One region of the Streptomyces sp. NPDC048504 genome, then DNA from elsewhere that is predicted to be linked to it. Evidence: riboswitches for the same ligand, from Rfam matches in the RefSeq annotation. Region 1 holds a riboswitch; each other region holds the start of a gene.
The links. Region 1 has a riboswitch for cobalamin ahead of metE (5-methyltetrahydropteroyltriglutamate--homocysteine S-methyltransferase). Riboswitches for the same ligand answer to the same signal wherever they lie in the genome.
Positions count from the first base shown of each region.

Region 2: linked by a shared signal. The riboswitch ahead of ACGFY9_RS41600 (ribonucleoside-diphosphate reductase subunit alpha) and the one ahead of metE (5-methyltetrahydropteroyltriglutamate--homocysteine S-methyltransferase) in region 1 are both predicted to bind cobalamin.
Region 3: linked by a shared signal. The riboswitch ahead of ACGFY9_RS23565 (prenyltransferase/squalene oxidase repeat-containing protein) and the one ahead of metE (5-methyltetrahydropteroyltriglutamate--homocysteine S-methyltransferase) in region 1 are both predicted to bind cobalamin.
Region 4: linked by a shared signal. The riboswitch ahead of ACGFY9_RS35485 (ABC transporter substrate-binding protein) and the one ahead of metE (5-methyltetrahydropteroyltriglutamate--homocysteine S-methyltransferase) in region 1 are both predicted to bind cobalamin.

Region 1 covers NZ_JBICXA010000011.1:342,801-345,724, forward strand. Annotated here, with positions in the region: gene meaB (methylmalonyl Co-A mutase-associated GTPase MeaB) at 1-690, shown strand, start outside; cobalamin riboswitch at 753-977, shown strand; gene metE (5-methyltetrahydropteroyltriglutamate--homocysteine S-methyltransferase) at 1,115-2,924, shown strand, end outside.
Region 2 covers NZ_JBICXA010000022.1:19,525-22,448, reverse strand. Annotated here, with positions in the region: gene ACGFY9_RS41600 (ribonucleoside-diphosphate reductase subunit alpha) at 1-769, opposite strand, end outside; cobalamin riboswitch at 945-1,099, opposite strand; gene ACGFY9_RS41595 (GNAT family N-acetyltransferase) at 1,122-1,628, opposite strand; gene mctP (monocarboxylate uptake permease MctP) at 1,749-2,924, opposite strand, start outside.
Region 3 covers NZ_JBICXA010000009.1:196,697-199,620, forward strand. Annotated here, with positions in the region: gene ACGFY9_RS23555 (helix-turn-helix domain-containing protein) at 1-432, shown strand, start outside; partial or broken gene ACGFY9_RS23560 (phosphotransferase) at 323-1,003, opposite strand; cobalamin riboswitch at 1,063-1,196, shown strand; gene ACGFY9_RS23565 (prenyltransferase/squalene oxidase repeat-containing protein) at 1,286-2,530, shown strand; gene ACGFY9_RS23570 (SCO2322 family protein) at 2,527-2,924, shown strand, end outside.
Region 4 covers NZ_JBICXA010000017.1:60,821-63,744, forward strand. Annotated here, with positions in the region: gene ACGFY9_RS35475 (SAM-dependent methyltransferase) at 1-230, opposite strand, end outside; gene ACGFY9_RS35480 (universal stress protein) at 305-1,153, opposite strand; cobalamin riboswitch at 1,336-1,549, shown strand; gene ACGFY9_RS35485 (ABC transporter substrate-binding protein) at 1,603-2,664, shown strand; gene ACGFY9_RS35490 (FecCD family ABC transporter permease) at 2,661-2,924, shown strand, end outside.

The DNA of each region.
Region 1 (2,924 bases):
AAGACCCGCATGGAGCGCCTCTCCGTCGACCCGGCGGCCTTCGTCCGCCCCTCCCCCACCGCCGGCACCCTCGGCGGCGTCGCGAAGGCGACCCGCGAGTCCATCGTGGTGATGGAAGCGGCGGGGTACGACGTCGTCCTCGTCGAGACGGTAGGCGTAGGCCAGTCGGAGACGGCGGTAGCCAACATGGTCGACTCTTTCCTGCTGTTGACGTTGGCCCGTACCGGCGACCAGCTACAGGGCATCAAGAAGGGCGTCCTGGAACTGGCGGACGTCATCGCCGTCAACAAGGCGGACGGGCCGCATGAGCGGGATGCGAAGAGCGCGGCACGTGAACTGGCAGGCGCACTACGGCTGATGCACCCCGCTGACGCGGCCTGGACCCCGCCGGTACTGAGTTGCAGCGCGCGCGAGGGCACCGGCCTGGACACGGTCTGGGAGCGCCTCGAACAACACCGCTCCCTGCTGGAGTCCACCGGCCGCCTGGCTGCGAAGCGCAGCGAGCAGCAGGTGGATTGGACGTGGACGATGGTCCGCGATGAACTTCTGGGGAGGCTGCACTCCGATCCGGCGGTACGTGCGCTGGCTCCGGCCCTCGAACGCCAGGTACGCGAGGGCGAGTTGACAGCAACCTTGGCGGCAGAGGAAATCCTGCGAGCCTTCGAATCCCGGGGACCCCGACCTACCTAGGGGCGCGGGGAACTGCGCGACCAGCCCCCACCGGCCGAAAGCCAAAACTCGACGTACCCGCTACGCTGATCGACGCAGCTGGTTCGCCCCGTCACCCAGACGGACGCGTCGCAAGAGGGAACCCGGTGAAATTCCGGGACTGCCCCGCAGCGGTAAGCAGGAACGACCGCCGTCATACGCACTGGGCCCACACAGGACCTGGGAAGCGACGGCCAGTAGGTGACCTCCAGTTCAAACGGGGGCCGTGCCCGCAAGTCCGAAGACCTGCCACCTGCCCGCACGCGAAGCATTCGCGCGCGGAATCCCGGTGACCTCGTGGGCGGGTCGGCGTACACACGGGCGGTCACCATCCCCCGGTCTACGAACCTTCGCGCTCACGTCCCGACACCGGGATCCAGGGAGATATCTCGCGAAGGAGATTTCCGTGACACCGAAGTCCGCAGCCGCGGCAGCACGGGCAACCGTCTACGGCTACCCCCGCCAGGGCAGGGGCCGAGAACTCAAGAAGGCCATCGAGGGCTACTGGAAGGGCCGCGTCGACGCCGAAGCCCTCCGGACCACCGCCGCCGAACTGCGCCGCACGAACTGGCGGCAACTGGCGGACGCCGGCATCCACGAGGTACCGACCGGCGACTTCTCGTACTACGACCACGTCCTGGACACCAGCGTCATGGTCGGCGCGATCCCCGAACGCCACCGCGCCGCCGTCGAACTCGACGCGCTGGACGGCTACTTCGCGATGGCACGCGGCACCCAGGACGTGGCGCCGCTGGAGATGACGAAGTGGTTCGACACCAACTACCACTACCTCGTGCCCGAGTTGGGCCCGGACACCGTCTTCACCACCGACTCCGCCAAACAGGTGGCGGAGTTGAAGGAGGCCCTCGCCCTGGGCCTCACCGCCCGCCCGGTGCTCGTCGGCCCGGTCACCTACCTCCTGCTCGCCAAGCCCGCGCCCGGGGTGTCCGCGGACTTCGATCCGCTGACCCTCCTGGACCGGCTGCTGCCCGTGTACGCCGAGGTCCTCGCCGACCTGCGCGCGGCCGGCGCGGAGTGGGTACAACTCGACGAGCCCGCCCTGGTCCAGGACCGCACCCCGGCAGAACTGAGCGCCACCACCCGCGCGTACCGCGCCCTCGGCGCCCTCACCGACCGGCCGAAGCTGCTCGTCGCCTCCTACTTCGACCGGCTCGGCGACGCGCTGCCGGTCCTCGCGAAGGCGCCCGTGGAGGGCCTCGCACTCGACTTCACCGAGTCCGCCGCCGCCAACCTGGACGCCCTCGCCGCCGTGGGCGGACTGCCCGGCAAGCGGCTGATCGCGGGGGTCGTCAACGGCCGTAACGTCTGGGTCAACGACCTCACCAAGTCCCTTGCCACACTGGGCACGTTGCTCGGTCTTGCCGACCGGGTCGACGTGGCCGCCTCCTGCTCGCTGCTCCATGTGCCGCTCGACGCCGCCGCCGAGCGGGACATCGAGCCGCAGATCCTGCGCTGGCTCGCGTTCGCGCGGCAGAAGACCGGCGAGATCGTCACGCTTGCCAAGGGCCTGGCCCAGGGCACCGACACGATCGCCGCCGAACTCGCCGCCAACCGCGCCGACTTGGCCTCCCGCGCCGGTTCGGCGCTCACCAGGGACCCCGCCGTACGGGCCAGGGCCGCCGCGGTCACGGACGCCGACGCCCGCCGCTCCCAGCCGTACGACGAGCGGACCGCGGCGCAGCGCGCGCATCTCGGGCTGCCGCCGCTGCCGACGACCACGATCGGCTCCTTCCCGCAGACCTCCGAACTGCGCACCGCGCGGGCCGACTTGAGGGCGCGGCGGATCGACACTGCCGGTTACGAGGAGCGCATCAAGGCGGAGATCGGCGAGGTCATCTCCTTCCAGGAGAAGACCGGTCTCGACGTCCTCGTGCACGGCGAACCCGAACGCAACGACATGGTCCAGTACTTCGCCGAGCAGCTCACCGGCTACCTCGCCACGCGGTACGGCTGGGTCCAGTCGTACGGCACCCGTTACGTCCGCCCGCCGATCCTGGCCGGCGACATCTCCCGCCCCGAACCGATGACGGTCCGCTGGACGACGTACGCCCAGTCCCTCACTTCACGCCCGGTCAAGGGCATGCTCACCGGGCCGGTCACCATGCTCGCCTGGTCCTTCGTCCGCGACGACCAGCCGCCCGGCGACACCGCCCGGCAGGTCGCCCTCGCCCTGCGCGACGAGGTCAACGACCTTG
Region 2 (2,924 bases), on a different contig from region 1:
CGATGCCGCCGGCGTGCTTCGAGAGGCGGGCGACCTGGTGGTAGCGGTCGTAGATGGAGTCCAGCTCGTCCAGCGGGGAGTCGAGGAGGTAGCAGGACGACATCTGGGGGTGCCGGGTGCCGGAGTTGAAGAGCGTGGGGGAGGACGGGAGGTAGTCCAGGCGGCTCATCAGGCGGTAGAGCGCGGCGACTTCGTCCAGGGCGCGGGCGCTGTCGTCCTCGGCGAGGCCGGCCCCGACCCGGAGCATGAAGTGCTGGGGGGTCTCGATGACCTTGCGGGTGATCGGGTGCCGCAGGAGGTAACGGCTGTACAGGGTGCGCAGGCCGAAGTAGCCGAAGCGGTCGTCGCCCTCCGTGTCGATCAGCGCGTCGAGGCGGGCCGCGTGAAGCGTCACGAACTCGGCGGTGCGGTCCGCGATGAGGCCCTCGCGGTGGCCTACGGCGACGGACTCGGTGAACGTCGTGACGCCCTGGGAGGCGGCCTCGGCGGCGATGCTGATCGTCAGCAGCCGGGCGGCCAGCCGGGAGTAGACCGGGTCCTCGGAGATGAGGCCGGCGGCCGCCTCCGTCGCCAGCTCGCGCAGTTCCGCCACGTCCGCGTGCGCGGACCGGCCGCGCAACGTGGCGGCGGCGACCCGGCCGGGGTCGGCGTCGGGGAGGTCGGCGGTCAGCTCGGTCAGGGTCCGCAGGATCGCGGTACCGGGGCCGTCGGCGTCCTGAACGGCCGTTCCGGGAACGGCGGTTCCGGGTCCGGTCGTGGTCGCCGCGATCGCCTCGTTCGCCTGGGTCGCTGATGCCGGCTCTGCTGGCGCGATGGTCACGGTGGGGCTCTCCCTCGCTCGGCACGGGGCCTCGCCGAGGGCAGGCGGCAGTACACGAGCGCACGGGGCGTCGCGTCCACCGGCCCACTCCACGAGGCCCGGACGTCATGCGCCCTGGCCGGGTGGCCGGACGCGCGCCGTCGGCAGGTCCTCGGACTGACCATGCGTGCATATGCACGTAAGTACACCGTTGCGGGACAGTTCCGGATTCGCACCGGATTCCCCTGCGGCGACAGCGAGCATGAGCATACATCTTGTGCCGGGTTGTCGTGGCACCACCAGATGTTGTGTCGCGGCGGTTTCAGAGTGTCAGCTTGTAGGTGAGCAGAGTGAGATCGTCCAGGTGTGGCACGGGATTCCAGTCCCGGTCGGGTGTGCGGACGAAACCCAGGCGTTCGTAGATGCGGTGGGCTGCGTGCATGGAGCTCTGGGTCGACAGGACGATGGTTGTGCAGGCTTCTGTGGTTCGGGCGCGGGTGATGCAGGCACGTACCAGGGCCTCGCCGGCGCCTCGGCCGCGGGCCTCGCGGGACACGGCGAGCATCCTTATCTCGGCCTCTCCGGGTTTCGCGATGTCGGCCATCGGGCCGCCGGACGGGACGAAGGTCACTCCGCCGAGGATGTGGTCGTCGTTCAGAGCGACGAGTACGTCGGCTGCGGCGGCTCGCTTTGCTACGGCTCTCAACTCGTCGAGGTAGCTGTCGCTCTCGCCGAAGTCCAGGAGGCCGTCCTGGAGGTAGGCCTGTGCTGTGATCTCGCCGAGGGTCTCGTATTCGGTGGGGTTCGCTCGGCGGATGAGGATGTCCATGTGGGCCAGTGTGTACGAACAGCGGGCCGCCGAGGGGGTGCTCTCGGTGGCCCGCTGCGGGTTCGTCGTGGCTGGTCGCGCAGTTCCCCGCGCCCCTTGGGTTGGGCCACTCACCCAGTGCTAATGAGTCGCCCCTGCTGTTGCCGGAGGCAGCTCCACCTGTACCCCCGGGTCGCCCGCGTCCGCCGTGTAGTCGCCGGGGCTGGTCTCGTCGATGCCCTCCGGGGCCTTGAACGCCTTCAGGGCGAAGGTGAGGACCACCGTCACGACGACGTTCAGCACGAACGCCGTCAGGCCGATGTAGCCGATCTCGCCGATGCCGGGGATCTCCTTGGACGAGCCGCCGAAGTGGTCCTGGGTCGGGGAGGCGACGCCGTACGCGGCGAGGGTGCCGTAGATCATGCCGGCCGCCCAGCCGGCGAGGAGGGCCCAGCGGTGGAACCAGCGGGTGAAGAGGCCGCCTACCAGGGCCGGGAAGGTCTGGAGGATCCAGATGCCGCCCAGGAGCTGGAAGTTGATGGCGACCGTCTTGTCCATCGTCAGGACGAAGGCCAGGGCGCCTACCTTCACCAGGAGCGAGACGATCTTGGAGACCTTGGTCTCCTGGGCCGGGGTCGCGTCGGGCTTGATGAAGTCCTTGTAGATGTTGCGGGTGAAGAGGTTCGCGGCCGCGATGGACATGATGGCTGCCGGGACGAGGGCGCCGATGCCGATCGCCGCGAAGGCCACGCCCGCGAACCAGTCCGGGAACATGTTCTCGAAGAGCTGGGGGATCGCCAACTGGCCGTTGGTGACCTTGACTCCGGCCGCGATCGCCATGAAGCCGAGCAGCGCGAGCAGGCCCAGCATCAGTGAATACAGCGGCAGGATCGTGGTGTTGCGGCGGATCACGTTGCGGCTCTTCGAGGAGAGGGTCGCGGTGATCGAGTGCGGGTACATGAACAGGGCCAGTGCCGAGCCCAACGCCAGTGTGGCGTACGTCCATTGGCCCGCCGGTGCGGGGACGAGTCCGCCCGTTCCCGCCGCCTTGAACTTGGCGCCCGCCGCGCTGAAGATGTCGTCGAAGCCGCCGAGCTTGATCGGGATGTAGATGATCGCCACCGCGATCACGATGTAGATCAGCCCGTCCTTCACGAACGCGATCAGCGCGGGGGCGCGGAGGCCGGAGGAGTAGGTGTACGCGGCCAGCACCGCGAACGCGATCAGCAGCGGCAGGTCCTTCACGAACCAGTTGGAGCTCGCGCTGCCGCCCACGCCCATGACGTCCAGCACGGCCTGGATGCCGACCAGTTGGAG
Region 3 (2,924 bases), on a different contig from region 1:
TCCAGCGGAGGTATCGTCGCCGCCTTCCGCGAGGCGGTCGGCACCGACACCGACGACCCCCGGTTCATCGAGCTGGTCGGCGAACTCTCCCTCGCCAGCCCCCTGTTCAGCCGACTCTGGGCCCGCCACGACGTACAGTCCTGCGAGGGCGCGGCCAAGTACCTCGACCACCCCCAGGTCGGCGCCCTCCACCTGAACCGCGAACGCCTGAGCATCGACGGCGCCCCGCGCCAGACCCTCGTCATCTACCACCCGGACCCGGACACCGACGCGGCCGACAAACTGGCCCTCCTGGCCTCCTCCACCGCTACGGCAGAAGCGCGACCGACCGCACCAACTCCTCGGCGACACCGAGGAGTTCGACCTCACGCGGAGTCATCGTCGGATTCACCGCCCGCCTCCGCCGCGCTTCCGCCAACCCTTCCCCCGTGAGCCCGGAAGGATCCGCGAGCAGCGAGACGAGCATCGCGCGCGCCGGTCCGGCGACCGGCTGATCGTCGTCCACGGCGACCTGGGCGAGGATGATCGCGGAGAGCCCCCAGTCGAGAGCCGGGTCACCGTCCTCCGCCGTGGCCCAGTCGATGACGCGCGGGCCGTCCGGAGTGAGCAGCACGTTCTCCGGGTGAAGGTCGAGGTGCAGCACCCGAGTTCCGGGCCGCCGACCGGGGATCGCGTGCAACTGCCGTAGCAGAGAGGCGAGTACGGTCCCGGCCTCCACCGCGTCGATCGCACCCGCGACGAACGCCTCCACCATGGTGGGCCCGGTCAGCCGCTCCATCACGAGATCGGTACGCGAGGTGCGCGAGGTGCCCGGGTCCTCCATGCGCACCCGGGGCACGGGATAGCCGTGGGCCCGCACATGTTCCATCACCGCGCCCTCGGCCGCCGCGTCCCCCCAGTCCTCGCGGTTGCGGCGCAGCACCCACGCCTCGTCGATCTCGTAGACGTCGGCGGTACGGCCGGAGCCGATCAGCTTCCCCGGCGCTTTCCCCGTGGCTGGCATGGCCAGAACCTACCGGGGACGGCGGACCGGGCAACCCCTGCCCACAGCGGGGGCTCAGGTTCCCCGTACAGTGGCCGGGTCGTCATCACACCCGTACGGGAGGAAGCCGGTGCAATTCCGGCGCTGACCCGCAACCGTGATCCGGTCCCCCAGGGGCCCGGTGAGCCGGACCGCCCCGTACGGCACGTGACCGGTTCACATGCACCGTCGAGGAATACGGAGCCGAGCCGCCCGGGGGTCCCCGCGCTGCCGTGCTCCCCGCAGAGAAGGCACCCGCCGATCATGAACGTCCGCCGCAGCGCCGCGGTCCTGGCCACCGTCGTCACCGTGATGGCGGCGGCCCCGGCCGTCGCCGCCGGTCCGTCGCCCTCGCCGTCCGCGGCGATACCCGCCGGGCTCTACGGCACCTCCGACCCGGCCTACGACGGCGTCTGGCGCCAGTCCCTCGCGCTGCTGGCGCAGGACGCGGTGGGCGTGGAGCCCGCCGACCAGGCGGTGACGTGGCTGGTCGGCCAGCAGTGCGCCGACGGCGCCTTCGCCGCGTTCCGGGCCGACCCCGCCAAGGCCTGCGACGCCAAGGTCATGGTCGACACGAACAGCACGGCCGCCGCCGTACAGGCCCTCGCGAACGACGGCCGCGGGGACTCCGCCGTCACCAAGGCCGTCACGTGGCTGAAGTCGATCCAGAACCCCGACGGCGGCTGGGGCTACTCCCCCGGCGGGGCCAGCGACGCGAACTCCACCTCCGTCGTCATCGGCGCCCTCGCGGACGCGGGCGTGACCGTGCCGAACCTCCAGAAGGACGGCAAGTCCCCGTACGACGCCCTGCGGAAGCTCGCGCTGCCCTGCGACGGCGGCGCGGACGCGGGCGCCTTCGCCTACCAGCCGGACAAGAAGGGCAGGCTCGCGGCCAACGCGGACGCGACCGCGGCGGCCGTGCTGGGCCTCTACGGCGAGTCGCTGACCGGCAGCCGACAGGACGACGCCGACGCACCCGCGACGTGCGAGAAGTCCGGCGACGATCCCTTCAGGGTGGCGGACAACGGCGCCGCGTGGCTCGCCCACGCCATGGCGAGGACCGGCCACCTCACCACCGCGCTCCCCGGCGCCAAGCCCCAGCCCGACTACGGCAACACGGCCGACGCGATCGTCGCCCTGTCCTCCCTCGGCCTGCACGACCAGGCCGCCAAGCCCCTGCGCTGGCTGGAGACCCACGCCAACTCCTGGGCCACGCAAGGCGGTCCGGCCGCCTACGCCCAACTCGTCTTCGTGGCGACCACCGCGAAGGGCGCCGACGTCCACGACTTCGGCGGCCAGAACCTCGTCACCCTGCTCAACGCGACGGGCCCGACCCCGAAGTCGATCGACGAGCCGCAGACAGCCGGCCCGAGCGACAACGCGGCCACCGACGACAACGACGGTTCCCTGAACGCCACTTGGACGATCGTCGGCGGCATCCTCCTCCTCGCCGCGATCATCGCCGCCGCCCTGATCACCCGCGGCCGAAAGCGCGGCCACCAACAGTGACCCGCCGCCTCGTCCTGTTCCTGCCGGCCCTGCTCCTCGTCCTCGGCACAACAACCCAGGCCCAGGCAGCCGGTTACCGCTACTGGTCCTTCTGGGACCGCACCGGCACCCACTGGACCTACGCCACGCAGGGCCCCTCCACCACCCGCCCGGACGACGGCACCATCCAGGGCTTCCGCTTCGCGGTGAGCGAGGACTCGGCGAACGCGAAGCAACCCCGCCTCACATCACCCGACTTCGCAGCGATCTGCGCCAACTCCCCCGCCACCCAAGGCAAGAAGCGCATCGCCCTGGTCATCGACTTCGGCACAGCCTCCGACGCCCCCGCCCTCCGCACGGCCTGCGCGAGAGTCACCCCCGACGCGACAACAGCAGAGGCCCTGGCCACGGTCGC
Region 4 (2,924 bases), on a different contig from region 1:
TCCAGGAACTGGCTGACTCCCCGCTCCGCCAGCAGCCGCGAGGCCCGGTGCATGAAGTCGCGGTTGACCCGCGCCATCTGCTTGACGTGGGGGAACAAGGAGATGACCTTTTCGGCGGCTGCCCAGTCGACGGGGTAGTTGTCCTTGCCGCCCAGGAAGTAGTCGTAGATGCGGGCCGACTGGGGTTTGCTGGTGTCCACGTCGTCCGCGCTGAATCCCGCATCCGTCACTTCGGTTCTCCTGGTGCCCAACGGCCGTTGTCGCGAGGTGAGTTCAGGTCCGCGAGTGTAACGGGCAGAGCTGTTCATGCTTGGTGCGGGACTACGGCCACCGGGCACGCCGTGTGTTCCAGTACGGCGTGCAGGGTGGGCCCGAGGGTCCGGCCCGCGCGGCCGATCACCAGCAGTTCCGCCGAGGCGGTGGCCGACGCCTGGACCAGGGCGGCCGCCGGGCTCTGGAGGCGGAGATCCTCGTAGACATCCACGTGCGGATACTTCTCCCGCCATGGCCGCAAGGCGTCCGAGAAGCGTTGCGTCTCCTGGTCCTCCCAGCGCCCGCGGTCCTTCTCGGGCGGCGCGTACGGCATCCAGTGTTCGGCGGGCGAGGGAAGCCGCCAGGCGTGTACGACGTGCAGGCCGGTGCCGCGACGGCAGGCGGCGTCGAAGGCGAAGTCGACGACGGCGCCGGGCAGTTGGCCGCCATCGACGCCCAGGGTCACGCCGTACGGTGACCGCCCTCGGCGACTGCGGGCGAACCCGCTCGGCACCAGTACCACCGGCCCATCGGAGCGCTCGGCGACCCCGTGGGCCACGGAACCGAGGGCAAGGCCCGCGAAACCGCCCGTACCGCGCAGCCCGAGGACCGTGGAGTCGGCCTCGGCGGTCAGGGGGAGCAGCGCCGGCACGGCCTCTCCGGTGAACGCGACCACGTCGGCCCGGAGTTCGGGGTGGTCCTTCGTGAGGGAGGTGACGAGGGCGTCGGGAGAGGGCTCGCGGAAGTAGGGCCAGGTGGTGAGGAGTTGGCCGTCCGGGAGTGTCGAGACGTGTACGACCCGCAGGGGGAGTCCGCGCAACTCGGCTTCCTCTGCTGCCCAGTCGGCCGCGATGCGGCTGTCCGCGGAACCGTCGACACCGACAACGATCAGTTGGGGCATGGCCGTTGGACCTCCGTGCGAGCGAGTCGGGGCCTCCACGATCCGCCGCGCGGAGCGTGCCGCACAGGGGTTGGACGGAACCGGAGGAAAGTCCGCGGTGCAGGCGCTGGGCCATGGGGCCGCCGGGCTTCGCGCGGCTCGGCGCGGCACCGCACCCCGTGGCGGGAGCCGACGGGCGATCTTGATACGTTGTGCGGGCCAGTCGTGCCACAACCGAGGCCAGGGAATCCGGTGGGAATCCGGAACTGACGCGCAGCGGTTAGGGGGACGGGCGGGGCAATAGACGCCACTGGGGCGACGCGGGCCGGCCGAAGGAGCCGGTGTGCGACGCGCCGGGAAGGCGCCCCGTCCGGACGAACCCGAGTCCGAAGACCTGCTGGCGCCTTCTCGCCCTCGGCGAGGGGGAGTTCGTAGGCCAGGCTCCGCGTTCGAGCCCCGACAGGCAAGGCATGCCCGTGATCCGTACCGCCCCCGTCCCGCTCCGCCGCCGTACTGCGGCCCTCCTCGTCGCACCCGCCCTGCTGCTCACCGCGTGCGGTGGATCCGACGGCGACAGTGCCGACGGCGAGACGGAGAAGTCGGCCGCGGGCTTCCCGCTCACCCTCACCGACTGCGGGCACAAGATCACGTTGAAGTCGGCCCCCGAGCGGGTCGTCTCCCTGAACCAGGGCACCACCGAGATCCTGCTCTCCCTCGGCCTCGCCGGCCGCATCGCCGGCACCGCCACCTGGACCGACCCGGTGCTGAAGGGCCTGGAGAAGGCGAACGCGGCCGTGCCGCGCCTCGCCGACAACGCGCCCTCCTTCGAGAAGGTCCTCGACGCCGAACCCGACTTCGTCACCGCGTCCTTCGTCTCGACGCTCGGCAAGGGCGGGGTCGCGACCCGCGAACAGTTCGAGAAGCTGGGCGTGCCGACGTACGTCTCGCCGTCCGACTGCGCGGGCAAGGACAACGACAGCGGCGGCGACGGTTCGCGCAGCACACCGCTCACCCTCGACAGCGTCTACGGCGAGATACGCGACCTGTCCCGTGCGATGGGCGTGAAGGCGCGCGGCGACCAGCTCGTGGCTCAGCTGAGGGCACGGGTGACCAAGGCCACCACCGGCCTCGACGCCTCGGACACCTCTCTCATGTACTGGTTCGCGAACTCCCAGTCGCCTTACCTGGCCGGCTGCTGCGGCGCCCCGGGTGCCATCACCCGCGCCGTCGGTGGAAAGAACGCCTTCTCCGACACCCACGACGAGTGGCCCCAGATCAACTGGGAGACCGTCGCCGACCGCGACCCCGACGTCATCGTCCTGGGCGATCTGACCCGCAAGTCGCAGACCGCCGAGACCGCCAAGGCGAAGATCCACTTCCTGGAGACCAACGCCGCCACCCGCAATCTCACCGCCGTCAAGAAGAAGCGGTACATCCTGCTCAGCGGACAGGCGATGAACCCCTCCATCCGCACCGTCGAAGGGACCGAACAGGTCGCCGCCGGCCTGCGCGACTTCGGACTCGCCAAGTGACCGTCCGCACCCTGTTGTTGACGGGCGGCGGGCTGGTCGCGCTGCTGGTCTCCGTGGCCTTCGCGGTGACGATCGGGCCCGCCGACATCTCCACGGCCGACGTGTGGGCGTCGGTCGCGTCCCACCTCGGCGGTGGCGAAAGCGCCCTTGCTCCGTTGCGGGACGGCATCGTCTGGAACCTGCGTATGCCCCGCACGCTGCTCGCCGCCGTCTGCGGTGCCGGGCTCGCGCTGTGCGGCGCCGTCATGCAGTCCCTGCTG